2 regions of the Arthrobacter sp. ASL1 genome follow, and region 2 is predicted to be linked to the other one. Evidence: predicted binding sites of a transcription regulator. Region 2 holds the regulator's gene; the other holds the start of a gene.
What was found. Region 2 encodes Rex, which represses fermentation and respiration genes when NADH is low (regulators of the CRP and FNR family bind a similar motif). Its sites were predicted from a motif close to CTTGTGAANNNNTTCACAAG; they were not measured.
Positions count from the first base shown of each region.

Region 1: the regulator Rex is predicted to act here: its motif matches at 2,659-2,678, upstream of AC1MEQ_RS07375 (queuosine precursor transporter).

Region 1 is NZ_CM155284.1:1,557,532-1,571,773, forward strand. It holds gene AC1MEQ_RS07365 (CaiB/BaiF CoA transferase family protein) at 1-523, shown strand, start outside; gene AC1MEQ_RS07370 (acyl-CoA dehydrogenase family protein) at 528-1,682, shown strand; gene AC1MEQ_RS07375 (queuosine precursor transporter) at 1,757-2,485, opposite strand; gene AC1MEQ_RS07380 (TetR/AcrR family transcriptional regulator) at 2,719-3,384, shown strand; gene thiD (bifunctional hydroxymethylpyrimidine kinase/phosphomethylpyrimidine kinase) at 3,381-4,202, shown strand; gene AC1MEQ_RS07390 (S8 family peptidase) at 4,642-8,001, shown strand; gene AC1MEQ_RS07395 (enoyl-CoA hydratase/isomerase family protein) at 8,074-8,901, opposite strand; gene AC1MEQ_RS07400 (aldehyde dehydrogenase family protein) at 8,898-10,490, opposite strand; gene mmsB (3-hydroxyisobutyrate dehydrogenase) at 10,487-11,422, opposite strand; gene AC1MEQ_RS07410 (LysR family transcriptional regulator) at 11,560-12,465, shown strand; gene AC1MEQ_RS07415 (hypothetical protein) at 12,514-12,900, shown strand; gene AC1MEQ_RS07420 (sensor histidine kinase) at 12,890-14,242, shown strand, end outside.
Region 2 is NZ_CM155284.1:2,990,692-3,004,933, reverse strand. It holds gene AC1MEQ_RS14215 (cytochrome c biogenesis CcdA family protein) at 1-761, opposite strand, end outside; gene AC1MEQ_RS14210 (TlpA family protein disulfide reductase) at 761-1,384, opposite strand; gene AC1MEQ_RS14205 (histidine phosphatase family protein) at 1,389-2,051, opposite strand; gene AC1MEQ_RS14200 (hypothetical protein) at 2,097-3,020, shown strand; gene AC1MEQ_RS14195 (redox-sensing transcriptional repressor Rex) at 3,045-3,695, opposite strand; gene AC1MEQ_RS14190 (glutaredoxin family protein) at 3,692-3,946, opposite strand; gene AC1MEQ_RS14185 (HAD family hydrolase) at 4,115-4,933, shown strand; gene AC1MEQ_RS14180 (30S ribosomal protein bS22) at 5,045-5,143, opposite strand; gene AC1MEQ_RS14175 (helix-turn-helix domain-containing protein) at 5,271-5,483, opposite strand; gene AC1MEQ_RS14170 (3-deoxy-7-phosphoheptulonate synthase) at 5,621-6,706, opposite strand; gene AC1MEQ_RS14165 (flavin reductase family protein) at 7,005-7,553, opposite strand; gene gdhA (NADP-specific glutamate dehydrogenase) at 7,639-8,979, opposite strand; gene AC1MEQ_RS14155 (ArsR/SmtB family transcription factor) at 9,136-9,747, opposite strand; gene AC1MEQ_RS14150 (acetoin utilization protein AcuC) at 9,804-11,000, opposite strand; gene AC1MEQ_RS14145 (TrkH family potassium uptake protein) at 11,177-12,571, shown strand; gene AC1MEQ_RS14140 (potassium channel family protein) at 12,564-13,235, shown strand; gene proC (pyrroline-5-carboxylate reductase) at 13,274-14,143, opposite strand; gene AC1MEQ_RS14130 (sugar phosphate isomerase/epimerase family protein) at 14,177-14,242, opposite strand, start outside.

The DNA.
Region 1 (14,242 bases), 1.4 Mb from region 2:
TACGCTGGCGACCGGGGAGGCGCCGCAGCGGATGGGCAACGCCCACCCGAGCATCGCACCCTATGAGACGCTGCAGACACAAAACGGGCCGCTGGCAGTCGCCGTCGGCACGGATCGACAGTTTGCGGGGCTTGCTCGGGTACTTGGTGTACCGGAACTGGCCGAGGACCCGCGGTTCCGCACCAACACCGTCCGGGTCGAGCACCGCGTCGAGCTCAAGGCCCTCCTCGAAGGGGAGCTGCTCCGCAGGCCCGCGGCACAGTGGGCCACGATGCTCAGTACCGAGGGGGTGCCGGCAGGGAAGGTGAATTCCATTGCCGAGGCCCTCCAACTAGCCGAGGATCTGGGTCTGGCCCCGTCCGTCCAGATCGCCGACGCCGCCGGCTCGCGGACCAGCCGTCAAGTGGCCAACCCCATCCGACTCTCCGAGACCCCGGCCACCTACCGGCGCCTGCCGCCGCTGCTGGGCGAACACCACGATGCGGCCTTCGCGGCGCTCTCCACCACGTCAATTGGAAAGTAGAACCATGACTGCAGATCTGTTGTCCATCGATTCCCTCCTCTCCCCCGCGGAGCTCGCCCTCCGCGACAGGGTCCGCTCATTCGTAGATGCCGAGATCAAGCCAAACATCGCCGGATGGTACGAGAATGCGGAGTTCCCGCTGGCTATCGTGCCGAAGATGGCGGAACTCGGACTTCTCGGGATGCACATCAAGGGGTATGGATGCCCCGGCCGAACCTCCGTGGAATACGGACTCGCCGCGTTGGAACTGGAAGCCGGCGATTCGGGCCTGCGCACCTTCGTCAGCGTGCAGGGCTCGTTGGCCATGAGCGCCATTGCCAAGCACGGCTCCGAGGAACAAAAGAACGAGTGGCTCCCGCGCATGGCGGCAGGAAAGGCGATTGGCTGTTTCGGATTGACAGAGCCGACCGCCGGGTCGGACCCGGGTTCCATGGCCACCGTCGCCCGGCGCGACGGTGACGACTGGATCATCAACGGGGCCAAACGCTGGATCGGACTGGCGTCGGTGGCGCAAGTGGCCATCATCTGGGCGGTGACCGACGACGGGGTCCGCGGGTTCGTGGTGCCCACCGATACGCCCGGATTCGTCGCCACGCCGATCCCCCAGAAGCTCTCGATGCGCGCCTCCATCCAGTGCGACATCGCGCTGGACGAGGTGCGGTTGCCTGCCTCGGCCATGCTGCCGAAGGCGAAGGGACTGCGCGGACCGTTCGAGTGCCTGAACGAAGCCCGCTACGGGATCATCTGGGGCGCAATGGGCGCCGCCCGGGACAGCTACCTGTCGGCCCTGGACTACTCGAAGGAGCGCCTGCAGTTCGGCAAGCCCCTCGCTGGGTACCAGCTGACGCAGGAGAAGCTGGTCAACATGGCGCTGGAGATCAACAAGGGCATGCTGCTGGCGCTGCAGATCGGGCGTCTGAAGGATGCCGGGACGCTGGAGCCCTACCAGATCTCCGTTGGCAAGCTGAACAACTGCCGCGAGGCCATCAAGATATGCCGTGACGCCCGCGCGGTCCTCGGCGGCAACGGCATCACACTGGATTACCCGCCGCTGCGCCACGCCAACAACCTCGAGTCCGTGCGCACCTATGAGGGAACGGACGAAGTCCACACGTTGATACTCGGCAATAAGATCACCGGTATTCCGGCGTTCCGCTGATAGGGCCCGAGCGGGACAGCACGATCCATACCGTATGACCGGTGGCGGGTGTCCCGCCACCGGTGACGTGGACCTCAGGCGCCGGCGTGCCCGTAGGTCGGTTCGCGGCGCTTGAACCAGCGGATGACCAGGGTGGTGATCGGCACGAAAAGGAATTCCACTGCCGTCTTGTAGACGAATCCGACCAGGACATAGTTCAGGAAATCCGGAACCGTCGAGATGCCGATCACGGAGGCGGCGATCGAGCAGAAGATCAGGGTGTCGGCGAATTCACCCACGCCGGTCGAACCCATGAGCCGTCCCACGAGACGCTTTTCCCCGAACCGGTCCTTCATCCGCACCAGGACATAGGAGTTCAGCGTCTGTCCCACCAGGAACCCGCACAACGACGCGGCGACAATCTGCCACACCGGCCCCAACGTCTGTTCCAGGGCCGCCTGGCCGGTGTACCAGTCGGCGGCGGGCAACGCGATGACGACCCAGAAGCAGAAGGAGGCGAAGGCGGCCAGCAGGAACGTGATGATGATCGACCGGCGTGCGGCCTTGAACCCATAGACCTCGCTGACCACGTCACCGAGGATGTAGGCCAGCGGGAACAGGAAGAACCCGCCGTCGGTGATGATGGGGCCGAAGGTCACGCCCTTGGTGGCACCGATGTTGGAGAGGATGACCACCACGGCCATCAGGGCCAGCACGGCGGAGAAGTAGGGGCTGCCGGCCGAGGCGTAGACCGCCTGGCGGACGCGCTGGTCCGCGGGCTTCGCGGGCAGGGTGTTGACGGGGTTGCCGGAGGAGGCGTGCATGAAGTTGTTCCCATTCTGGAAGTGGTTCGCCAGGCGTGGATCCCGGGATCTCCCCGGTTCCACCGCCCGCTGTATTAGCACTTGACTCGTCCATTCTCCCATGGAGCACGACGGCGGTGCCTCCAGGTGGTCCACGCCGGCTGGCACTGTCCCGGGAAGCGCAAACACCTGGCTTTTCGAACATGTTCAAAAATGGTTAGACTGGCCCAGATCCCCGCCGTTGCAAGGAAGCCATGGAAACGAAGACGACAAAGTCCGCCCAAACGCGAGCACGCATCCAAAACGTCGCGGTGGAGCTGTTCGCCCGGAACGGCTACCGCGGGACCACGATGCGCGCCATCGCGGTCGAGTCCGGGCTATCGCTGGGTAACGCCTACTACTACTTTCCCTCCAAGGAGGCGCTGGTCCGCGAAATGGCCCGTGGACTCGTGGACAACCAGGTGCGTGCGGCCAGGCCGCGTTTGCGTTCGGGGAACAACCTGCGCGACAACATCCGGGTCGTGCTGGATGCGGCGCTGGACGCACTGGCCCCGTTCCACGATTGCGGCACCGTGCTGCTGCGTGCCGCCATCGGCGAAGACGAGGCATCCGATGTCTCACGGGCCAAGGAATTCGCCCTCTGGCGCCAGGCGGTCGCGGCTTCGCTGCCCCAGCCACCGGCCGCCATCCGCGACGATTTGCCCGAACTGCTCTGGCTCGTCCAGCGCGGCCTGATCATCTTCTGGGCCTACGACGGCTCACCCGGTGCCGAACGCAGTCGCCGCCTGGCGGCCAACGCCGCCTCGCTGATGGCCCGCCTGGCTGTCCTCTCCCGACTCCCGGTGGTGCGGCACATCGTCGACGACGTCATCGGGGTCGTGCGCAATGTGGGGCGTGACCGGCCTAAAATGGGGTCATGACTTCCACGCAACAGCGCACAGCCCCGGCCATCACGCTGACCATCGCCGGATCCGAGGCCACCGGAGGAGCCGGTGCGCAGGCGGATCTGAAAACGTTCCAACAGCTGGGCGTCTTCGGCATTACCGCATTGACCTGCATTGTCGCCTTCGACCCGAAACAGAACTGGGACCACCGGTTCACGCCGGTGGACACGCAGGTCATCGCCGACCAGCTCGAAGCCATCCAGTCTTGCTACGCCGGCCAACTGGACACGGTGAAGCTGGGCATGATGGGAAGCCCCGCGACGATCGACACCGTCGCCACGGCCTTGCGTTCCCAGAAATGGAAGAACGTCGTCCTGGACCCCGTGCTCATCTGCAAGGGGCAGGAGCCCGGCCACGCACTGGACACCGACCAGGCCCTGAAGTCCACGCTGCTGCCACTGGCCACGTTCGTCACCCCGAACCACTTCGAAGCCGAGTCGCTCTCCGGGATCACCATTTCCACCGTCGAGGACCTCGAGCGTGCCGCACGCATCATCCACGAAGCCAGCGGCGCGGCGGTGCTTGCCAAGGGCGGCGTGCGGTTGGCCGGATCCGATGCCGTCGATGTCTTCCACGACGGAACGACGACCGAAATCCTGTCAGCCCCCAAGATCGGCGAAGTTGCCGTCTCCGGAGCCGGATGCTCCCTGGCCGCCGCCATCACCGCCGAACTGGCCAAGGGCGCCACCGCCTTGGAGGCCGCCCGAACGGCCAAGTCCTTCGTCACTACCGGCATCCAACACCGGGTCTCATCGCACGCCCCCTTCGACGCTCTCTGGCAGGGTGGCGCCTGAGCCTGAAGCCTCGCGCAACCCACTGGCGGGATCGACAGCAGCAGGGTGCCCCGCGCATTTTTCTGCCCCAAAGTGTCCAGATTCATCACTTCCGGTGGATTTTCCTTAAGCATCCACGGAATCAGTTGCTTATTGACAGCCCGATCCCGCGAGTTTGCAAACGGCCGGCCTAACCCGCCCGAAACCGCCCCTACCGCGGCCTCGTCTTCACAGACGTCCGCCGACTAACGCCAGCCCGTATCTAGATCCCCCCAGTATTCCCCTGCGAGCGCCGGAATTGACCCGCAATCCTTGTCAACAAACACCACCGGGGTCCCCAAAAAACTGTAAAGCAACTACTTGACTTGTGACCGCAGTCACTTAGGCTATGGCTTGGGGCGCGCGGGGGTAATCGCCCCAACGGTGCCCCAAAACCGCCCAATCGGTTACAAGGAGCATCATGAATCACTCGCACCGGCCCCGGCTTGCCCGGGCCGTCGTGGCAGCGGCCTCGGGAATCGTCCTAGCCGCCACCATGTCGGTTCCGGCCAATGCCGCGCCGAAAGACATTAACAGCACCCCCGGAAGCCAAGCACAGGCCTTCGGGGGTTCTGCGTTGAAGAAGCAGGATCTCACAACCCTGCACGACCTGAAGGTCTCCGGACCCATGGTCAGCAAGAAGGGCGAGGTCACCGCCTACGTCCAATTCAGCGGTGAAGGCGCCTTTGCGGCCACCCAGCCATCCAGCGTGGCCCGCGGCATGGCCAAGCCGGTCAAGAACCCGGCCAAGGTCAAGCAGATCCGCAAGAACATCAAGGCACAGGGCGCGGCCGCGGCGAAGGCCTCCAAGTCCGAGGTCGTCTACACCACGACCAACTCGCTGCCGGGTGTCGCCCTGCGTGGCGACGCGGATGCGCTTCGCGCGCTCGCACAGCGTCCCGACGTCGTGAAGATCACGGCCGTCGTGCCGAAAACGCCGACGAACAAGGGCTCGGTGGTCGACACCAAGGCACTCGATGCCTGGACGGCCCTGGACGAAACCGGCAAGGACGTCACCATTGCCGTGCTCGACACCGGCGTCGACTACACCCACGCCGACTTCGGCGGCCCGGGCACCGTCGAGGCCTACAAGAAGGCGCAGGCCTCCGACACCCTGCCGGCCGCCAACACCGGCCTACGCGACCCCGCCAAGTTCATCGGCGGCTGGGACCTGGTGGGCGACGACTACAACGCCGACCCGGCAGCCGACACATACCAGCCCGTCCCGAAACCCGATGCCAACCCGCTGGACTGCGCGTCCGCCGGCCACGGCACGCATGTCTCCGGCACCGCCGCCGGCTACGGCGTGGATGCCGAGGGCAAGACCTTCACCGGGGACTACTCCAAGCTCAGCGCCGACGAGGTCGCGGGCATGAAGATCGGTCCCGGTTCCGCCCCCGAAGCACAGCTCGTGGGCATCCGCGTCTTCGGCTGCGAAGGCTCGTCCTCCGTCGTGGGCCAGGCTCTCGACTACGTGCTGGACCCGAACAACGACGGAGACTTCAGCGACCGCGCCCAGATCGTGAACATGTCGCTCGGCTCGGACAACTCCCCCGTGGAGGATCCCGAGAACGACATCGTGGACGCACTGGCCAAACAGGGCATCCTCTCCGTCGTCGCCTCCGGCAACGCCGGTGACGTGACCGACGTCGGCGGATCACCGGGCAACTCCCGGTCCTCGCTGACCGTCGCCAACACGGTGGGCTCGAAGATCACCCTCGACGGCGCCCGGATCCTGGCCCCGGCCGACGTGGCCGGCACCGCAGCCGGACAGTATTCGGTGAACTTCGACTACGCCGCCGCCACAGAGGAAGAACTCACCGGCGACGTCGTTGTTGCGGATGCCTCGAACAAGTTCGGTTGCGACGCCTTCCCGGCCGGCACCGACTTCGACGGCAAATGGGTCTGGATCCAGTGGGAAGAGAACGGTGCATTCCCCTGCGGCTCGGCCCAGCGCTTCAACAACATCGCTGCCGCTGGCGGCGCCGGCGTCGTCCTGGATTCCCCGCGCAGCGTGTTCGACGCCGGCATCGCCGGCAACGCCACGATCCCGGGCATCCAGTTCAACAAGGACTACTCCGAGAAGCTGCGTCCGGCCGCCGAGGCAGGCACCCTGAAGGTGCAGCTCGACCAGGACCTCATCGGTACCGCCTCCGGCGAATCCGGTGCCCTGGACACGCTGAACTCCAGCTCCTCGCGTGGCGTCCACGGCTCCAACGGCATCGTCAAGCCAGATGTCGCCGCACCCGGCACCCTCATCGGTTCCGCCGGAGTGGGCACGGGCAACGGACCGGCCGTCATGACCGGCACCTCGATGGCCACCCCGCTGACCGCGGGCATCGCCGCCCTGGTCGCCGGATCCGGTGACTACACCGCGTACCAGGTCAAGTCCATCGTGATGAACACGGCCACGGCCGACGTCACGGCAGCCAACGGCGAGGTTTACGGGCCGAACCGTGTGGGTTCCGGACGCGTCATCGCCGATGCCGCGATCAAGACCCCCGTCTATGCCTACGCCACCGATGCACCGGACCTGACCTCGCTCTCGTTCGGCGTCATTGAACTGGGGCAGAAGCAGGTCAAGAAGACCAGCTCGATCACGGTGCAGAACAAGTCGAAGTTCACCCAGAACTACAGCCTCGACTACGTTCCGGCCACCACGATCCCCGGCGCCAGCTACTCGCTGAGCACCGACAGGGTCAGCATCCAGCCGGGCACGTCCAAGCAGGTCGAGGTCACCTTGACCATCGACCCGAAGAAGTTCGCCAAGACCATGGACCCGACGATGGACAAGCAGCAGTTGGGCTTGAACCGCCAGTACCTGGCCGACGCGACAGGACGCATCGAACTGACCGCCAAGGGCCAGCCGGCCCTGCGTGTGCCGGTCCAGGCTGCCCCCAAGGCGTCCAGTGACATGGCAGTGAGCAAAAAGAACATCAAGACCAAGAAGGGTGCGGTCACCGCCGACGTCACGCTCAAGGGCAAGGGCCTGCTGCTGGGCAACGGCGACGAGCGCGTCCTGTCGTTGGTTTCCGCCTTCGAGCTCGGTGACACCAGCGCCAAGCTCCCGAAGTCGGCCGACGAGATCCCCGGCGCACGCGCCATGGACCTGCAGTACGTCGGTGCCGCCTCCGACGCCCCGTCCAACGGGATCGCCAACGGCTTGTTGAACATTGGCGTCAGCACCTTCGGCAACTGGGCCCATCTGGCCGGTGGCACGGAGATCGACGTCGAGATCGACACCAACGGCGACAACCAGGCCGACTTCGTCACGTTCAACACGAACGTCGACTCGCTCGACTTGGACCTTGCGGCGACCTACAACCTGAAATCCGGTGAACAGGTCGATCTCTGGCCGACCAACGGCCTGACCGGGGAGACGGACTCCAACACGTTCGACACGAGCACGGTCAGCCTGCCGGTCTCGCTGGCGTCGCTGGGCCTGACGGAGAAGTCCTCCGGCCAGATCCAGTACCGGGTCTCCACGTGGAGCCAGTACAACGCGGACGAGTCCGGCGCCCAGGTGCCGGTGGACTCCACCGACTGGATCGCCTACAACGCGGTTGATCCGGACCTGTGGTTCGAGGGTGCCGGCACCGGGACGGCCTTTGCCGACCTTCCGGGGCAGACCCTGACGGCCCACGTCCAGGATTACTCCAACGCCTTCCCGAAGAAGATGGCGATGGCCAAGAAGAAGGACAACCAGGAGCAGGGCCTCTTCCTGCACCTGCACAACCAGACGGGCGACAAGGCCCAGGTCGTGACCTTCACGAAGCGGTAACCGCACCAACAGGGAAGGTGCCGGCGGTTTCACACCGCCGGCACCTTCTTTTTGTGTCCAGGTTCCCTGGGCTCAGGGGCGCCCGGCCTCCGGCCGCCACGGGAAGTCCGGGTCCCGGCGTTGGAGGAAAGCGGCGACCCCTTCGTCGATGTCGGGCCCTGCAGCCATGCCGGTCCAGGCGCCGTCCCACGCACCAGCCAGCTCGGACGGGTCGGTCGCCGGGTCACCCGCGGCATCGATGAGCCGCTTGGTGGTGTGCATCGAATAGCGCGAGCGGGCCCGCAGTTCCGCGAGCAACTCCTGCACACCGGCGTCGAACCGGTCCGCCGGCAGCACCTCGGCCACCAGGCCCATGGCCTGGGCGCGGTGCGCCGAAAACGTCCGGGCAGACATCAGCACGTATTTCGCCGTCGCCGGACCCAGCAGGCGGACCAGCCGATCGACACCGGCCCGGGGGTAGATGATGCCCAGCTTGGCCGGGGTGATGCCGAACGAGGCGTCATCGGAGGCGACGATGAAGTCGCAGGCGGAGGCCAGTTGCCAGCCGCCTCCCATGCAGTGGCCCTGCACGACGGCGATGGTCGGCTTCGCGACGCGTCCCAGGGCACGGTCTGCCGCGGTGAGGTGGTCGGTGGCCCCGTCGTCGTCCAGGATGACGTCGCGCAGCTCCCCAATGGACACCCCGGCGCTGAAGGTCCCGCCGCTCCCCCTCACGGTGACGACGTCGACGTCCCCTCGCGCGTCCAGGTCGGCGGCCGCGTGCGCGATGGATCGGCACATCGTCCGGGTCAACGCGTTGCGCTGGGCGGTATGGCGCAGCAGGATCGTGCCGACCCCGGCATCGACCGTGACGGTGATGCCGGGTCCGGTATCCGGTGCCGACGCGTCGGGGTCGCTCATGAGCCGTCGCGGGACGGGCGAAGCTTGACGTTGATCTGCTTGGTCTGGGTGAAGCCCTCGAGCATTCCCTCCAGGGAGACCTCTCGGCCCATGCCGGACTGCTTGTACCCGCCGTAGGCCTGGCCGACGACCTGGCCACCTCCCTGGTTGACTTGGACCCAGCCTGCCTGCAGGGCATGCGCGGTGTTCAGCGCCCGGTCCAGGTCGTGGCTGAAGACGTACGCGGCGAGCCCGAAGTGGGTGTCATTGGCCATCCGGACGACCTCTTCGGTGCTCGAGAACGGAATCGCCATCAGCACCGGGCCGAAGATCTCCTCGCGGGCCAACCGGAAGTCGTTGCGACCACCGCCGAAGACCGTGGGGACATGGTAGTAGCCGCGGGTCAGTTCACCCTCGGTGGGGGCGCTGCCACCCAGCAGGGTCTCGAGTCCGCCGAGGGTGCGCCCCTCATCCAGGTACCCGGTGATGCCCTCGAACTGCTTGGCGTTGATGACCGCCCCCATGTCGCTGGACTCCTCCAGGGGATCCCCGACCTTCATGGACCCCAGGCGTGGCACGAGCTGTGAGAGCACGTCGTCGTAGACGTCCTGGTGGATGAACAGGCGGGAGCCCGCGGTGCAGCTCTGGCCCTGGCGCGCGAAGCGCGAGGCCAGCAGCAGCTGGTCGACGAGGTCGTCGTCGACAGCGTCCGGGTACACGATCGACGGGTTCTTGCCGCCGAGTTCGAGTGACATGTGGGCCAGTCGTTCACCGGCCTGCGCCGCGACGCCGCGGCCGACCTCGGTGGAGCCGGTGAAGGAGACCTTGTCCACCCCCGGGTGTTCGGTGAGGGCCTGGCCGATCACGGAGCCGCGGCCGGTCAGCGCGTTCAGGACGCCCGCGGGCAGGTGGCGGTTGCAGACCTCGGCCAGCTTCAGGATGGTCAGGGGGGCGTCGTCGGCCGCCTTGAGGATGATGGTGTTGCCGGCGGCGAGGGCCGCCGGGATCTTGAAGCCGGCGATCATCAGCGGGGAGTTCCACGGCAGGATGGCGGCCACCACCCCGAGGGGCTCGCGCCGGGTGTACTGCAGCTGGTCCTCCCCCGCCGGCAGGGTGGTTCCCTTGACCTCCCCGGCCACACCGGAGAAGTAGCGGAACAACGCGACCAGGGTGGCGACCTCGGGGCGTGCCTGGGTGCGGATGGCATTGCCGGTATCCAGGGCGGTCAGCCGGGCGAATTCCTCTGCCTCCGCCTCGATGTCGTCGGCGATGAGGGCCAGGGGGCGTGCCCGCCGGGTGAAGTGCAGCGCGGCCCAGGCCGGGAAGGCCCGCCGTGCGGCGTCGACGGCCCGGTCGACATCCTGCGTGTCCGATGCCGGTACCCGGGCGATGACCGAAGCGCGCAGGGCAGGGTTGGCGACTTCGCGCCACTGCCCCGAGACGGCATCGACGCGTTCGCCCCCGACCCACTGCGGCCAGTCCAGGATCTCGGACCCGGACGAGCGGCCGGTGTCCACCGACGTTCCGGCGGCCTCGTTCACCGCGGTCCGGGCAGCCGTCTGGCGCTCGCCGTTGGCGGGATCTTTCGAAATATCGGTGTTCTGGCTCATGCTGCTCCTCCGGTGGTCGAAACGGGCGTCGAGGTGCCCGGCTGGTGGGAGCCGTCGACGAGCTGGACGATGGCCGAGCAGTCCAGCCCCTTCTTCCCATCCTGCACCAGTGTCTCGAACATTGACGAGACCTGCTCGGCCAGCGCCAGCGGTGTGCCGGTCTGCCGGGCGGCCGCCAGGGCCAGGTTGATGTCCTTGTGCGCCAACTCGGTGGTGAAGGTCGGGGCGAAATCGTTGTTGGATGCCGCCGTGGGCACGACACCAGGCAACGGGTACCAGGTGCGCAGCGCCCAGCTGTCTCCGGACGAGACGCTGGCGATGTTCCAGAAGACCTTGCGGTCCAATCCAAGCCGATCCGCCAGGACGGCGCCCTCGGACGTGGAGGCCAGGTTGATGAAGAGCATGAGGTTGTTGCAGATCTTTGCGGCCTGGCCGGTGGTGGCCGCCCCGGTGGGGATGATGTTCGCGGCCATCGGTTCGATGTAGGCGCTGGCGTCCCGGACGGCGTCGTCCTGTCCGCCGACCATGAAGGTCAGGGTGCCGGCTTCGGCGCCGGAGATCCCGCCGGAGACGGGCGCGTCGACGAAACGGTTGCCATGCGCGGCAGCCGCATCATGGAGTGTCCGGGCGGACTCGATGTCGATGGTGGAGGAGTCCACCAGCAGCACATCGGTGCCGACGGTTTCGAGGATCCCGCCCTCGCCGAGGTAGACGGCCTTGGCGTGGTCGCCTTTGGGTAGCATCGTGAAGACGACGTCGGCGCCGTCGATGGCCTCGGCGATGCTCCCGGCCGGCGTGACGCCGTGCGTGGTGGCCTCGGCCAGGGCGTCAGCACTGAGGTCGAAGCCGCGCACGGCATGTCCTGCCGTGACGAGGTTCGCCGTCATGGGCCCGCCCATGTGTCCAAGTCCGATCCATCCAACAGTCGCCATTTCCTGCCTGCCCTTCAACGTGGTGTCCGACGGGGATTCGCCGCCGCCTATGACCACCATCACATGCTGATATGGTGCATTCAAGCACTAAAAAGGTATAAGTGCTGTGCACGAATGCACAGCCAGAACGGTTGGCGATGAGCACGAACAGATTCCCGAGCCCAGATGACCTGCTCATCCTGCTCACCGTTGCCCGGCTCGGGCGATTTACGGCGGTCGCGGAGGCCTTGGAGACGACGCACACCACCGTCTCCCGCAGAATGGCCGCACTGGATCGACAGCTGGGGGGCCGCACCTTGGCCAGGACCTCGAGCGGATGGGAACTGACGGACCTGGGACGGCACGCACTGCGTGCCGCGGAATCGATCGAATCGAGCCTGACTGCCCTGAAGGCCGAGGTGAGCCAACGCGGGGAGACAGTTGCCGGCGTCGTCCGCGTCCATGTCAGCGATGCCTTCGGCGCCTACATTGCAGGACCGGCGGTGGTGGGCCTGCAGCGTGACCATCCGCGGCTGAAAGTCGAGCTGCTCAGTGCAACACGTCGCGCCAGCCGGAACCGGTCCGGCGTCGACCTGGAAGTCGTCGCCGGCCGGGTGGAGGACTCGCGTGCCGAGGTCATGGTCCTGACCGAATACGTCCTGCGCTTGTTCGCCAGCCCCGACTACCTCCGCGATGCGGGAACCCCGACGTCCCTGGCCGATCTGGGCCGGCACCGGTTTATCTCCTACGTTGATTCCGAACTGCAGGTTTCAGAACTCGACTACCGCGCGACCGGCCTCCCGGTGCCCTCGGCCGCCTTCCAGGCCACCAGCATTTTCGCTCAGGTCCAAGCGGTTCGCGCGGGCGGTGGGATCGGCATGCTCCCGTCCTACGTGGTGCATGGAGACCAGGCGTTCGCCCCGGTCCTGGCAGGATCCTTCGAACGTCGCGTGACCTATTCGGCGCTGGCCCGCCCGGAGTCTCTGCGCTCGCCGGGGGTTCAGGCGGTGATCGGCGCCTTCCTGGCCGAAACCCGTGCACAACGGGCGGGGCTGGCTTCCTGATGGCGCATTTCTCATCTTCGTCTCATCTGGAGCGCCCACAATGGTGCCATGGGTAGCACAAGATCACGCCGGCTCACCAGCACCCTCGTGGTGTTGATGGTCCTCGGGCTCGCCATTGCCGGACTCACCCGTGTCCTGGCGACCCCGCCGGCGCGGAACCTGGGCCCCGGCATCGTCGTGAACCAGAGCGGGTCCGCCCCGCCCGTGGGAGCTCCCAGCGGAACCGCGACGGCTCCGGCCCCCTCGAGCACCCCTGCCGGGGGCACCCCTGCGGCTTCCTCGAGTTCCCCGGCCACACCGCCCCGGTCAACCCGCTCCTCCTCCCCCAGCTCGTCGACACACCAGTCCACCCACTCGCGCGCGCCGGTCACGCCGCTCCCGCCGTCGGACCCGGACGACGATGATGATGGCAACGACGATGACTATGACGACTGAGCCACTGGGCCGCCGGTGGTCCATCAGGGCTCGTGTGCTCGGCGGGATGCTGCTGCTGGTTGGCCTTGCCCTGGTCCTGGCCGGCACGACCATCTACGCGGTGGAGCGCAGCGAGCTGAACGACCGCCTGGATGATTCGCTGTCCCGCTCGGTGCAGGAATTCCGGGTCCTGGCCAGCACGGGCCTGGATCCGCGCACGCGCCAGCCCTACGCACACGCGGAGGACTTGCTCTACACGGCCATGCAACGAACCCTGCCCTCGACCAATCAGGGCCTGATCGGCCTCACCGCCCATCGGCTGCAGTGGACCGCGCCAGATGTCGTGCGGTTGCGCCTGGAGGACGACGCCGACTTCCTGGCCTGGGCCACACGTTCGACACGGGGTGACGACGCGAGCATCGAGACGGTGACCACACCGGTGACGACCTACCGCGCCGTCGTCGTGCCGGTCCAGCTGTCCTCGGATCCGCAACCCGGCCGCTTCGTGCTCGCCTATGACTACTCGGCGGAGCTGCGCCGCATCAACCAGAACTTCGCGGTCTTCGGCGCCGTGGGCGTCCTGGTCATGCTGCTGGCCGCAGCTGCTGCCTGGCTGTTCGTGGAGCGCATGCTGCGGCCCATCCGGCTGTTGCGGAGCACCGCCCAACAGATCTCTGAATCGGACCTCTCACGCCGGATCGAGGTGTCCGGAAACGACGAATTCGCCGAACTGACCATCACCATCAACGCCATGCTCGACCGCCTCGAGGGCGCCGTGGAATCACAGCGCAAGCTGTTGGACGACGTCGGACACGAGCTGCGCACGCCCGTCACCATCGTGCGCGGCCACCTCGAGGTCATGGACGAGCGGGATCCCGAGGACGTGGTGCAGTCGCGCGAGATCTCCCTCGACGAGCTGGGGCGCATGTCGCTGATGATCAACGACCTGGTCACGCTGGCGACGTCGAATCGGACGGACTTCGTAGTCCCGCGGCCCACCGACGTGGGCGTCCTGCTTGACGACATTCTGGACAAAGCCACCGCCCTGGGCGAGCGCAGATGGCGCATCGGCCACCGTATCGAGGCACGTGTCTGGCTCGACCCGGCCCGGGTGACACAGGCCATGCTGCAGTTGTGCGCCAATGCCGTGAAGTTCTCCCCGGCGGACTCGGCGATCGTCCTGGGCTCGCAGCTGCTCATCGGCTCCCCGGCAGGCGGTGCCGATCGACACATCCTGCGACTCTGGGTGAAGGATGACGGCGTCGGCGTCGACGAGGAGGACCAAGTGCGCATCTTCGACCGTTTCGGCCGTGGCCGGAACAGCAGCCGCGCGGAGGGCTCCGGCCTGGGACTCAGCATTGTC
Region 2 (14,242 bases):
CACGATTGCAATTGCAGCACCCAGTCGCCCCACAGTCCGGTGGCCATCAGGACACCAAGGACGACGAGGAGGAGGCCACCGGCCCGCATGACGGCGCGTTGGTGGCGCCTGAAGAACGCCAGCGTGCCGGCGGCGCGGCGGAAGCCCAAGGCGATGAGCAGAAAGGGGACGCCCAAACCCAGGCAGTAGGCGAAGGTCAGCAGCGCGCCACGTGTCACATTGGCCTCCGGCCCGGTGCTCATGGCCAGAACGGCTGAGAGGGTCGGGCCAATGCAGGGCGCCCAGCCCAATCCAAAGGTCATGCCGAGCACAGGCGCTCCCCATAATCCGGCCGGTGGACGGTGATGGATCTTCCGGTCCCGCTGGAACCAGGAGAAACCGCCCATGAAAACGATCCCCATGACGATGACCACCAGCCCCAGGGCCTGGGTGACCCAATCCCCTCCGTGTATTAGCCAGACCGAAACCTTGGTGAAGACGACGCCCACCAGCATGAATACCATGCTGAACCCCAACACGAAGAGCCCGATACCGGCGACCATGCGTCCGCGCTTCTGGTCGGCCAGGTCGGCCCCGGTCAGGCCGGTGACGTACCCGAGGAATCCGGGGACCAGCGGCAGGACGCACGGGGACAAGAAGGAAACGAGGCCGGCGAGGACTGCCACCGGTATGGACAACAACAGGGATCCGTCCTGGACGGCTTCGGCGAACGGATTGGCCTGGGCACTCAGCGCCGGCAAGACCGTGGCGAGCCCGGCGATCACGCTGGCTCGGCGACCAGGTCGGAGATCAGGGCCTTCAGCGTTGACTCATCGGCCTCGCCGAGGAGTCGTGCGGCGACCCGGCCCTGCCGGTCCAGCACAAGGGTGGTGGGTACTGCCTGCGGCGGCACATATTCCGTCATCGAGAGCAGGATGGACCCGTCCGCGTCCGGCATCGACGGGTAGGGGATATCGAAGGTGCGCTCGAACGCCGCTGCGGTCGCCTTCCCGTCGCGCACATTCACCCCGTAGAACTGCACGCCCTTCTTGGCGAAGGCCTTGCTCAACGTTGCCAGATGCGGAGCTTCCAGGCGGCAGGGTGCGCAGGCTGCGTACCAGAAGTTCAGGACCGTGACCTGGCCCTTCAGCTGCTCGGGGCCGATCTTCTCACCGTCGTACGTGGTCCCGTTCAGGTCCAGGGGCTTGCCGCGGGAATCGCGGCCATATTCCTGGACCGATCCATCCCCGGCAATGTAGTTCTTGCCGTTGCCGGCCCGGGCTTGTTCAGCCAGGGGATCGTCATCGGCCGAGCAGGCCGCCAACGGGATGACCGCTGCGAGGAGGGCAGCAGCACGCAGCACTCGGCGGCGCTCGGGAAAAGATGAATCGGGACGGGACGGCATGTTGCTAGGCTCCGGGGATGTTTGCCGCGTTGGCCAAAAGGTCAGCGCAGGGTTCGGTGTAACGAACGGCGACGAGCCGTTCCCCCTCAAAATCCAGGCTGGTGATCGACGCAAGCGTGCATTGACGCCGTCGGGGATCATGCCACAGGTGCTTGTTTTCGGCGGCCAGGCGCGTGACCCAAATGGGCAGCTGGTGGCTGACCAGCACGGCTTGGGCACCGGGGCCGCCGAGTGACACGGCCCGGTCGCGGTGGTCCTTCACCGCGGCCATCATGCGGTCGACCTGGGCCCGGTAGGGCTCCCCCCAGGACGGCCGCAATGGATTGACGAGGTACGGCCAATGGCGCGGCTGGGCCAGATGGCCCTTCACGCCGGACAGCCCCTCGAAGTGGTTTTCTGCCTCGATGATCCGCTCATCGGTCGATATCTCCAGGCCCAGGGACTCTGACGTCGGACGTGCGGTTTCCTGGGCCCTGATCAGTGGAGACGCCGCCAGATGCACGATCTTGGCACCGGCTTCGCGCTGGGCGCTGAAATAGCCGGCAGCCCGCTCGGCCATGATGCGGCCGAGTTCCGACAAATGGAATTCGGGAAGTCTGCCGTAGAGCACCTTGTCCGGGTTGTGGACCTCTCCATGGCGGAGCAGGTGGACGGTGGCAGCAGGCATGCGTCCAGTCTCTCAAACCTTTGCGTCCACGCCTAAAGCCCGGCGGTGATCCCGCTCACCGACACGTCGCGGGCGGGCGGATTCAACCTACAGGATGATGCCCCCGCCGGGCATGGGCACATTAGTGTTGGAGACAAGCAGACCGCACGCCAGACCATCGGAGGACAGATCATGAGCACCCCCCATCCGCGGGATCCCGACCAGGACCCCCGTCCCGAGCAGGGAGGCGGAACCCCGCCGGTTCCGGAGCCGCCAAAATTCGGCCAGCGGATTCCCGAAGGGGAATCGCCGCCCTATGGCCAGGCCGCACCGGGGCAACCGCCCGCATACGGTCAGTATGGCCAACCGGGCGACGCGCGCGCACAGGGCTATGGGCAGCCCGGCCAACCGAATCTGCCGCCGCCGGGCCAGGCATACCCGAATCAGCAGTACTACGGCTATCCCCAGCAGCCCCCGGGCGGGCAACCGGGCTCCGACCTTGCTCCCGGGGCACGGCCCGCACGGCCGCCTCAGGTCAATGCGGCCTTCTGGTTGATCATGGCGGCCGGGCTGGTCACCCTCATCCAGGGGCTGATCCTGCTCTTCGTGCCGAACTCCGTCATACTGGATGCCATCAACCAGGCGATGACCACCCAGGACCCCGCCATGGACCAGGAGCTTCGGGACGCAGGCCTCGACATGGCTTCGATCATCGGCCCGATGAAGATCGCTGTCTTGTTCATCATGGTGATCGGCGCGGGTATCTATGCCTTGATCGCCACCTTCATCCGCAAGGGCAGCAACGGAGCACGTATCACCGGAACGGTGCTGGCGGTCATTTCCCTCGTGGGTCTGCTGTCCCAGTTCGACTTGCTGGCTTTCCTGGCCATCGGGTTGGGGATTGCCGGCATCGTCTGCTCCTGGCTTCGGCCTTCTTCGGAGTACATCGGCGCGGTGGCCCTGCACAAGCATGGCGGCTTCCGGAAGTAGTCCGGAAAGTTCGGCCGGGGCGGTTCAGGTGCCGTCCCGGTCGGCACCGAACGCGGCGTGGTAGGCAAGGATCTGGAGCTCCCGGGCCATGTCCACCTTCCGCACGCGGATCCCCTCGGGGACCTGCAATACCACCGGGGCGAAACTGAGGATGTTGGTGATGCCGGCGGAAACCACCCGTGCGCAGAGTCCCTGGGCGGCACCCCCCGGAACTGCGAGGACGGCCATGTTGATGCCCAGCCCGCCGACGGCCTCGGCGAGTTCGTCCACGTGGCGGACGGTGAGCCCGCCGAGTTGGCGTCCTACCGCCGATTCGGCGATGTCGAAGATGGCCACGACGCTGAATCCCCCGTCTTGGAAGCCGGAGTAGCCGGCCAGTGCCCGTCCGAGGTTGCCGGCACCGAGGATGGCCACGCGCCACTCCCGCTCGAGGCCGAGCGTCGTGGATATGCGCGCGGCGAGCACCTCCACACGGTAGCCAACGCCACGCGTACCGAAGGTGCCCACGAGAGACAGGTCTTTTCGCAGGATGGCCGGATTCACCCCTGCCGCCGCGGAAAGTACCTCCGATGAGACGGTCGCCCGTCCGGCTTCACGTAGGGCCTCCAGGGCGCGCAGGTACAGCGTCATGCGGCCCAGCGTCGCTTCCGGGAGGAGCTTTCCCCCCGGTTTCATGCGCCGATCAGCTTTGCGAGTCGGAGCGGATCGATGACCCAGAAGTCGCGCTGCACTCCATCGACCAGGAGCACCGGGACCTCCTCGCCGAAGCGCCGCACCAATTCCGGATCGTCGTCGATGAGCACCTCATCCCATCCCACCCCATGCCGCAGGGTCACGGATTCGACGGTCTGGCGAGCCGCGGCGCAGAGATGGCAGCCAGACTTGGTCAACAGCCGCACTCTCGGTTCCCGTTCCGAAGATTCCATGATCCAAACCTACCGCCCTGCACCGCCCCGGCCCCACACATGACCGCCTGTTGGCACGACCCCTCTGCGACGGATTCGTTCGCCGGATGGCGGCCGAATGCAGGGTTCCGCCGGACCGGACTCCGGCCAGCGGTCCCGGGAAAAATGGCTTGTGGATAGACTGGGCGGATGCCAGAGCAGCCCCAGTCAGCCGCCGCGATAGATACGCAGCGTCCGGTGGGCCAGGCCGGCGCATTCTTCGACGTCGACAACACGATGATGCGCGGGGCCAGCCTGTTTGCTGTCGCCCGCAAGATGTATAGCCGGGGTGCGTTCAGCCTGCGCCATGCCCTGTGGATCGGCGCCCAGCAGGCCAGCTTCCTGTTGCGTGGGGAGAACCTCGCTTCGGTCCACCGTGTCAGGGACCAGGCGCTGGCGCTGGCCGCGGGCATCCTGGTCGACGACATGTCGGCACTGGGCGGCGAGATCTACGACGAGTTTATCGCCAGCCGCATCTGGCCCGGCACCCGGGCGCTGGCGCAGGCCCATCTCGATGCCGATCGTCCGGTCTGGCTGGTCACCGCGACTCCGCTGGAGGTCGCCGATGTGATCGCCGCGAAACTCGGCCTGACGGGCGCGTTGGGGACGGTGGTCGACCAGCACGAGGGTGTCTACACCGGCCGACTCGTGGGCGAGATCCTGCATGGTCCGGCCAAGGCAGCAGCCGTATCGGAGCTGGCGGCCAGTGACGGGCTGGACCTGTCCGCCAGCTGGGCCTACAGCGACTCCTACAATGACGTGCCCTTGCTGACAGTGGTTGGCCATCCCGTGGCGATCAACCCGGATGCCCGGCTGCGCCGTCACGCCCTGGCCCACCACTGGCCGGTCTACGATTTCCGGCGCGGCCGACGCGCGGCGACCATCGGCCTGCGGGCCGCTACCTATTCGGGCGCGGTGTATGGACTCTGGCGGGGCCTGATGATGATGAAGCGACGTTTCCGCGGCTGATGCCTGCCCTGTGCACCGGGGTGGACGGTCCGGGACATGACGATGGCGGGGCCACCCGAGGGTGGACCCGCCATCGTTCGCCTTCGCGCAGGAACTTGTCCCGCTGCGTGGCTACTTCTTGTTGCGACGCTGGTGACGCGTCTTGCGAAGCAGTTTGCGGTGCTTCTTCTTGGCCATCCGCTTGCGGCGCTTCTTGATAACTGAGCCCATTTGGTTCCTCACAGACTGGTGATTGATTACTGCTGACGGCCACGCGGGGAGCAGGCAGCAACCATCGCGGACGTTAAATGTTCCTTAACAGGTTACCTTGCCCGAGGGGCCGGCGCAGACCACGCTCTCACGCGGTCTCCGATGCCCCGTCAACGCGGGCGGTGTTCAGGTAGGCCTCGACGGCCGTTTCCGGCACACGATAGGAGCGGCCGAAACGCACGGCTGGAAGGTCGCCAGCGTGCACCAAACGGTACACGGTCATTTTCGAGACGCGCATCATCTCGGCGACCTCGGCCACCGTCATGAAGCGCGCGTTCGAAAAGTTCTTAGCGTCGGCCATCGGCATTTTCTCCTGAACTGGCTGAAAGGAACACCCCCAGCGAGGCATCGCCCGGATCAATCCGCGCGCACTACCATCTAGGAACCCACCTTAGTGGCTGGTGGGAAGATTGTGAAACTCTTGGCAACCGTTTCCCGTCATCTTGCCGCCATGCGGGATCTGACGGCTGCGGCCAGTGTGTCGAGCGCCGTCTCGGTGGCTTCCCATCCCATGCACGCGTCGGTGACAGATTGCCCGTACGTCAGCGGTGCCCCCGGGATGATCTTCTGGGCACCGGGCACCAGGAAACTCTCGGCCATGATTCCGGCCAGCTGGTCTTGCCCGGCGGCGATGCTGGCGGCCAGCTCCTCGAGCACGATGGACTGGCGTTCGTGGGACTTCCCGGAATTGGCATGGCTGGCATCGACGACGAGGTGGGGGTTCACCCCGGCTGCGGACGCCGCACTGGCGGCAGCCTCGATGTCGGCATCCGAGTAGTTCGGTCCTGAAGCCCCTCCGCGCAGCACCAGGTGAACATCCGGATTGCCGTCGGTACGGACCATGCTGGCGCGTCCTTGGGGATCCATTCCCAGGAACGCCTGCCCGGCGGAGGCCGCCGCGCAGGCGTCGAGGGCGACCTGCAGTCCGCCGTCGGTGCCGTTCTTGAACCCGACGGGCATCGACAGGCCGGACACCAGCTGCCGGTGGATTTGGCTTTCCGCGGTCCGGGCGCCGATGGCACCCCAGGACACCAGATCGCCCAGGTACTGCGGGGTGACCGGTTCGAGGAACTCTGTGGCGGTGGGCAGGCCCAGTGCGGTCACGTCGAGCAGGAAGCGCCGGGCCATGCGCAGTCCGGTGTCCATGTCGTGGCTGCCGTCGAGCCCGGGGTCGTTGACCAGGCCCTTCCAGCCCACCGTGGTCCGTGGCTTTTCGAAGTAGGTGCGCATCACCACCAGCAGTTCCCCCCGGTGGCGGGCGGCGACGCGTGCCAGGGCGCGGGCGTATTCCAGCCCTGCCTCCGGATCGTGGATGGAGCAGGGGCCGACGATGAGCAGCAGTCGTTCGTCCAACCCGGCGAGGACGGCGCGGACCTCCTCGCGCGCCCGGGCGACGGCATACTGGGCATCCGGGCCGGCGGGCAGTTCCATGTTCAATTCCGCGGGGGTGGCGAGCGGGGCGTAGGCGACGATGTGTTCATCGGTGTTCGGGGCTGTCGCGGTTTCGTGGCCGGTGGTGGTCATCGGGGGCCTTTCGGTGGTGGCGTCGTGCCCTTCCACTGCGGCCCCGGGTTACCTACCGGGGTGTGACCACACCGTCCAGGGCCGCCGTTTCAATGGCAAAGGGCCGGGAACTGGTGTTCCGGCCCTGTCGGCTCTGGAGGTGGGCATGCGCAATCAGCGTGTCGCGGGCTCCTCCAGAGCCGACGCAAAATACGCATACCAACGGGTCGTCATCGCTTCAGCCTAGCGCGGCCGCATCCGTGGCAGTGTGCCCGGCCGCGAATATGACGCGGTGCGACCACTCTGCCGCAGGCTCCTCCTAGCGCAGGTGGCGGTACTCGCGGGAGAAGTGCACGAGCGGGTCATTCGCAGCCTGGGTGTCATCACCGCCGCCCATGGACAGCACCTCGCCGGCCACGACCAGGTGCGTGGCCACCCGGTGTACCGCCGTCGTGCGCAGTTCGAACCAGGAGATCGCCCCCTCGATGACGGCTGCCCCGGACACCGGGGAACGCCGGAAGGGGATCTGGTTGAGCAGTCCGTAGACGGGGTTCCCGGGGCTGGCGAGCCAGTTCGCGGTACCCTCGTGCTCCCCCGAGAGCAGCGAGAGGGTCCACGCCCCGGCAGCCTCGACCGCCTCGGCGATGCGGCCGTCGGCATAGAGGCTCACGAGCATCGTCGGGGGATCGTAGGAGACGTCGAGGAACCCGGTCACCGTCGCGGCGACGTCCCGGCCGTGCTGGCGTGCGGCGACCACCGCGGTGCCCGAGGCGATGTCCCCGGCCAGCGTACGGTAGGCGTCGATATCGCCCTGGTCCACCGCAGCGGGTTCGATCCGGTGTCCCGATAGCGGTTCTGGATTCTCCATGCCACTACTCTGGCAGACATCGAGGGACCAGCCCGCCTGGCGGGATGGTCCCTCGATGGTGGTTGCCGACTGCGGCAGGTGCCGGCTAGATGACGCCGAGGGCGAGCATGGCGTCGGCGACCTTGGTGAACGCGGCGATGTTGGCGCCGGCAACGTAGTTGCCGGGCTTGCCGTAGGCGTCGGCGGTGGTCGCGCAGGTGGTGTGGATGCCGACCATGATCTCCTCGAGGCGGCGTTCGGTGTGCCCGAAGCTCCACGAATCGCGGCTGGCATTCTGCTGCATCTCCAGGGCGGAGGTGGCCACGCCCCCGGCGTTGGCTGCCTTGCCCGGGCCGAACAGGACGCCGGCATCCTGGAAGATCTGCGTGGCGTCGGCGGTGCACGGCATGTTCGCGCCTTCGGCGACGGCCACGATCCCGTATTCCACCAGCCGCTTGGCGGCGGTGGCGTCCAGCTCGTTCTGCGTGGCACTGGGCAGGGCGACGGTGGCATCGACATCCCACACGCTGCCGCCCTCTACGTAGTCGACCTTGGAGCCGCGGCGGTCGGCGTAGTCGCTGATGCGGCCGCGCTCAACCTCCTTGATCTCGCGCAGCAGCTCTACGTCGATGCCGGCCTCGTCGACGATGTAGCCGCCGGAATCGGAGGCAGCCACGACCTTGGCGCCCAGCGTCTGGGCCTTGGCGATCGCGTTGATGGCCACATTGCCCGAACCGGAGACGACGACACGCTGGCCATCGAAGCTCGCCCCCCGGGTCTTCAGCATTTCCTGGGCGAAGAGCACTGCACCGTAGCCGGTGGCCTCCGGGCGCAGCAGCGAGCCGCCCCAGCCCATGCCCTTGCCGGTGAGGACACCGGATTCGTAGCGGTTGGTGATGCGCTTGTACTGGCCGAAGAGGTAGCCGATCTCCCGGCCGCCGACACCGATGTCACCGGCGGGGACGTCGGTGTACTCGCCAATGTGCCGGTACAACTCGGTCATGAACGACTGGCAGAAGCGCATGACCTCGCCGTCGGACCTGCCCCGGGGGTCGAAGTCGGATCCGCCCTTGCCGCCGCCGATGGGCATGCCGGTCAGCGCGTTCTTGAAGACCTGCTCGAAGCCCAGGAACTTCACGATGCCCAGGTACACGGACGGGTGGAAGCGCAATCCGCCCTTGTACGGGCCGAGCGCGGAGTTGAACTCGACGCGGAAGCCGCGGTTGATCTGCACCTTGCCGGCGTCGTCGACCCACGGGACACGGAAGATGATCTGGCGCTCCGGTTCGCACATGCGCTGCAGGATGGCCGCGTCGGCGTATTCGGGGTGCTTGTCGATGACGGCGTTGAGGCTCTCGAAGACCTCGGTCACGGCCTGGTGGAATTCGGATTCCCCCTGGTTGCGGTGGAAAACGTCCTCGCGGATATCGAGCAGATGCTGATCCAAGCGGTACTCCTTTGAACTTGAGATGGGCGCGACGGCACCCATGGGGTGAGCGTCGGCGCTCCGGTAAGTACCATGGCACGCCGGTGGCCGACGGTCACAACCGGCCGTAAAAATACCGGGAGCCGCCCGTAACGTGGATCAGGCCATTCCGTGGACCTAGCGGCGGCGGCCGAACTTGGGTTTCTGCAGCCGTTCCAGCAGGTCCTGGGCACGTCCGGTCACCTGTTCGACGGTGCGTCCGACGGTCCGGCCGAGCTGTTGTGGGGCGTTTGTGCTTCCCGGAACGGCGGGGTTTTCCCGGCCGTCCGCCCCGGAGACGGTGATCGCGGCCGTCTCCTGCTGCGCCTGCTGCGTGGCGCGGTACGACGCCGCTGCCTCCAGGGCGCGGGCGGTCGCATCCGTCGCGGCCGACGGGGCAGGGGACGCCGATCCCTGGGTGTTGCCCATCGGCGGTGGCGTGTTGTATCCTCCGCGCCCGGCTTCCGCTGCGACGGGGTCCACGGCGGCGTGTGGCGGGAATCCGGCGAGCCATGTCGCCGCCGGGTACAGGGCCCCGGGTTCGACGGCATAGATCCGCCGTTGCCCGTCGGCCCGCATCCGCAGGACGCCTGCCTCGCGCAGGACCTTCAGGTGCTTGGAGACGGTCGGTTGGGATACCTCGAGGGCCTGCACGAGGTCGCCCACCGAGTTCTCGCCTTCCCGTAGCTCGTCGAGGATCCGGCGCCGCGTGGGATCGGCCAGGACGGAGAAGACATCGTCGGAAGTCATTTCATCACCCTATCCGCATATATCGCCCAGGGCATCGCGACCACGCGGTGGTCCGCTCAGTCGAACCAGGGGTCCAGCCCGTAGACAGGGAAGATCTCCTTGCGGGTGGCCATGATCGTGCGGTCGATGGCATCTGCCGGGTCGTACCCGACTTCCCAGGAGCGCCACCACAGGTCCACCTCGTCGTTCATCAGCTGCGGCCCCCGTACCCCGTAGCGGTCCAGGACATATTCCAACCAGGCTGCGGGCACCTCGGTGCGCAAGGGGACCGGTTGCCCGCCGGCAATGGCCACCAGATGGCTCCAGGTGCGCGGGACGACGTCGGTGAGGTTGTATCCGCCACCGCCGGTGGCGATCCAGCGGCCCTGGCAATGGCGCTGGGCCAGGTCGGCGATGTCCAGCGCGTTCTGGCGCTGCCCGTCCACGCTCAGGCGCAGGTTGCTCAAATCGTCGCCGCGATGTCCGTCGCAACCGTGTTGGCTGACGATGGCCTCCGGGCCGAAGGCGGCCACCAGTTGGGGGACCACGGCGTGGAAGGCCCGCAGCCAGCCGGCGTCGGTGGTTCCGGCCGGCAAGGCTACGTTGACCGCGCTGCCCAGGGCGTCCCGTCCCCCGGCCTCGTTGGCGAATCCGGTGCCCGGGAACAACGACATGCCCGATTCGTGCAGCGATATGGTCAGCACCCGCGGGTCATCCCAGAAGATCGCCTGGGTACCGTCGCCATGGTGGGCGTCCACGTCGATGTAGACCACCCGCCGGGTGCCGCCGTCGAGCAACCGCTGGATGGCCAGGGCGGCGTCATTGTAGATGCAGAACCCGCTGGCCCGGCCCCGAGCGGCATGGTGCATGCCGCCGGCGAAGTTGACCACGTGGAGGGCGCGTTCGGCCAGGATCGCGTCCGCCGCTTGGATGGATCCCCCGGCCAAGCGGGCGCTGGCGACGTGGATGTCAGGGAAGACGGGGTCGTCCTCGGTGCCCAGGCCCCGTTGCTCGTTCACCTCGCCGGGGTGTTCGCCCGCGTACCGGACGGCGGCAATATAGTCCCGGTCATGGACGGCAGCCAACTCGTCGTCGCTGGCGACCCGGGGCGGGAGCAGTGAGATGTTCCGGCGCTCCAGGATCCCCAGCCCCTCGATCATCCGCATGGTCAAGTCCAGCCGCGAGGGATGCATGGGGTGGCTGTCACTGAAGCGGTAGGACATCAGGTCCTCGCTCCAGAGGACCTCGGTGGGTGGTGACGGCGGTGTACTCATGCTCACCGGCTCAGGTTACGCGATCCGGCGGCCGGAGCTGTGATCGGCGTCGCTTCGGCGATTGCTTCAAGGCGCAGGCGACGCCGGGTGCTTTACTGTGGACAGTGCCGGGAAACGCCCGGAATCTACCGTTCCCGGAGCCGCCGCAGACCATGTCGTCCCCACCGCAACCCACGATGCTGACGTGGGCGAACGCCGTGCCGCGTTTCCTCCAGGGGTCCCGCGACTTCGTGGATGCCGTCGCCGCGACGTCGCCGGCGCGTCTGGCCATCGGTGTCTTCGCGCTGGTCATCGCCTTGTTCACGACGATCCTGTCGTTGCCGGCCGCCTCCGCCAGCGGGGAATTCACCCCCTTGCACGATGCCCTGTTCACCGCCACGTCGGCTGTCTGCGTCACGGGTTTGACGGTGGTATCCACCGCGACGCACTGGACGCTGTTCGGCCAGGTGATCATCCTCCTGGGCGTCTTCATGGGTGGTTTGGGGATCCTGACGCTGGCCTCGGTGCTCTCACTGGCCGTCAGCAAGCGGTTGGGCGTGCGCGGCAAGCTGCGCGCCCAGGAAGCCATGAACATCCAGAACGTCGGGCGCCTCGGCGAGGTCGGCACCCTGCTGCGCATCGTCATCACCACGTCGGTGACGATCGAGGCCCTGCTCGCCCTGGCGCTGGCCCCACGGTTCCTCATCCTCGGCGAACCACTGGGCCGGGCCATCTGGCACGGGATCTTCTACGCCGTCTCGGCCTTCAACAGCGCCGGCTTCACCCCGCACTCCGACGGCCTGGTCCCCTACGAGACCGACCTGTGGGTGCTGGTCCCGTTGATGGTCGGCGCGATCATCGGCTCGCTGGGCTTCCCGGTGCTGATGGTCCTCATCGTCTACCGCGGCAGCTACCGCAAATGGAACCTGCACACGAAGCTGACGATCGTCGTCTCGGGCGCCCTGCTCGTCCTCGGCGGCTTCGGCTGGGGGGCGATGGAGTGGAACAACCGCGCGACCATCGGCGGCATGGACGTGTGGGACAAGCTCATCCATTCGTTCTTCGCCTCCGTGATGACGCGGTCGACGGGGTTCAACCTCGTCGACCAGAACCAGCTGGAAGCCCCGACCATGCTGCTCACCGATGCGCTCATGTTCGCCGGTGGCGGTTCCGCGTCGACCGCGGGCGGCATCAAGGTCACCACCATTGCAGTCATGTTCCTGGCCATCGTCGCCGAGGCCCGCGGTGATTCGGATATCAGGGCCTTTGGGCGGCGCATCCCGGAAAGCACCATGCGGGTGGCGATTTCCGTCGTCGTGCTCGGCGCGACCCTGGTCAGTGTCGCCACAGGCCTGCTGCTGGCCATCAGCGGCGAGTCCATGGACCGCGTGCTCTTCGACTCGATTTCGGCCTTCGCCACCGTGGGGTTGAGCACCGGGCTGGCCGCCGAACTACCCCCGGAGGGCAAGTACGTGCTCTCGGCCCTCATGTTCGCCGGCCGCGTGGGCACGATTACACTGGCGACGGCGTTGAGCCTGCGCCAGCGCAACCAGCTCTACCACTACCCCGAGGAAAGGCCGATCATTGGCTGAGAACAAGTCGGATCACAATGCCCCCGTCCTGGTCATCGGACTCGGCCGCTTCGGTGCCGCGGTGGCGGAGCAGCTGGTGCGCCAGGGCCGCGAGGTCCTGGCGATCGAGCGCAACCAGGAACTGGTGCAGAAGTGGGCAGGCACCCTGACCCACGTGGTGGAGGCCGACGCCACGAACGTGGACGCCCTGCGCCAGCTTGGCGCCCAGGACTTCACCTCGGCGGTCGTCGGCGTGGGCACGTCGATCGAGTCCTCCGTGCTGATCACCGTCAACCTGGTGGACCTCGGCGTGGAGCATCTCTGGGTGAAGGCGATCACGCCCTCGCACGGAAAAATCCTCTCGCGGATCGGCGCCAACCATGTGGTCTACCCGGAGGCGGATGCGGGAGTACGCGCCGCCCACCTGGTGGGCGGTCGCATGCTGGACTTCATCGAGTTCGACGACGGGTTCGCCATCGTGAAGATGTACCCGCCGAAGGAGACCCAGGGATTCACGCTGGGCGAATCCCAGGTCAGGTCCAAGTACGGCGTGACGATCGTGGGCGTGAAGTCACCGGGCGAGGATTTCACCTATGCCCAGCCCGACACCAAGGTCACCCGGCGCGACGTGCTGATCGTGTCCGGGCACGTCGACCTGCTTGAACGGTTCGCCGCCCGCCCGTAAACCTCCCGAGGCGGCGCGCTGCCACCGCAAGGGGCCGGTCAGCCGGCCAGTTCCCGCGTGATCTCCGCTGCCCGCTCCGCGGCGGCCCGGGCGCCGGCGGCGATGCCCGCGGGGATGCCGGCCGCGTCAAAGCCCTCCAGCGCGGCCTGGGTGGTTCCGTTCGGGCTCGTGACGGCCGTGCGAAGGGCCGAGGGATCCGCCTCCGGGTCATCAAGCATGGCGCCGGCGCCGGCCACCGTGGCCCGGGCCAGGTCCCGGGCGAGTTCGGCATCGAGCCCCAGCTGCTCCCCTGCGTGCGCCATCGCCTCGGCCAGGTAAAACGCATAGGCCGGCCCCGAGCCGCTCACCGCCGAGACGGCGTCGAGCTGGTCCTCGGAGACCACCCGGACCAGGCCCGCCCCGGCGAAGAGCCCCACGACGGCGGCGACGTCGGCCTCGCTCGCGGCGGTTCCACCGGCCAGCGCGACGACCCCCTTGCCGACGGTCAGGGGCGTGTTCGGCATCGAGCGCACGACGGGTTGACCGGCGGTCAGCGCGGCCTCGATCATCGACGTGGTCACGGCGGCGGCGACGCTGACGACGATGGTGTCCGGGGACAGGGAAGCGGCGATTTCCCGGCAGGCATCCTGGATGCCGACCGGCTTGACGCCGAGGAAAACGACGTCGGCACCCGCGACGGCCCGGGTGTTCGCGGCGGGATCATCGTGGGTGGCGACCGCCTGGACACCGGTGTCATCGGCCAGCTTCGCGGCCTTCTCCGTCCCGCGGACGGTGGCGGTGATGTTCCCGGCGTCGAATCCACCGGCAAGTATCCCGCGCAGGATCGCCCCGTTCATGTTGCCGGTGCCGATGAAGGCCAGTCGCTGGACGGTACGGGGGCTCGTCCGTGGTGTGCTCGTGGAAGACATGGTCCCATTTTCGCACGCCGGGTGCCCGTCCGCTTAGGAGGCGTGCGTTGCCGAGTCGGCGGGGGCGTCGGCCGTGACGGGTGCCAGGTGCTGGCGGGC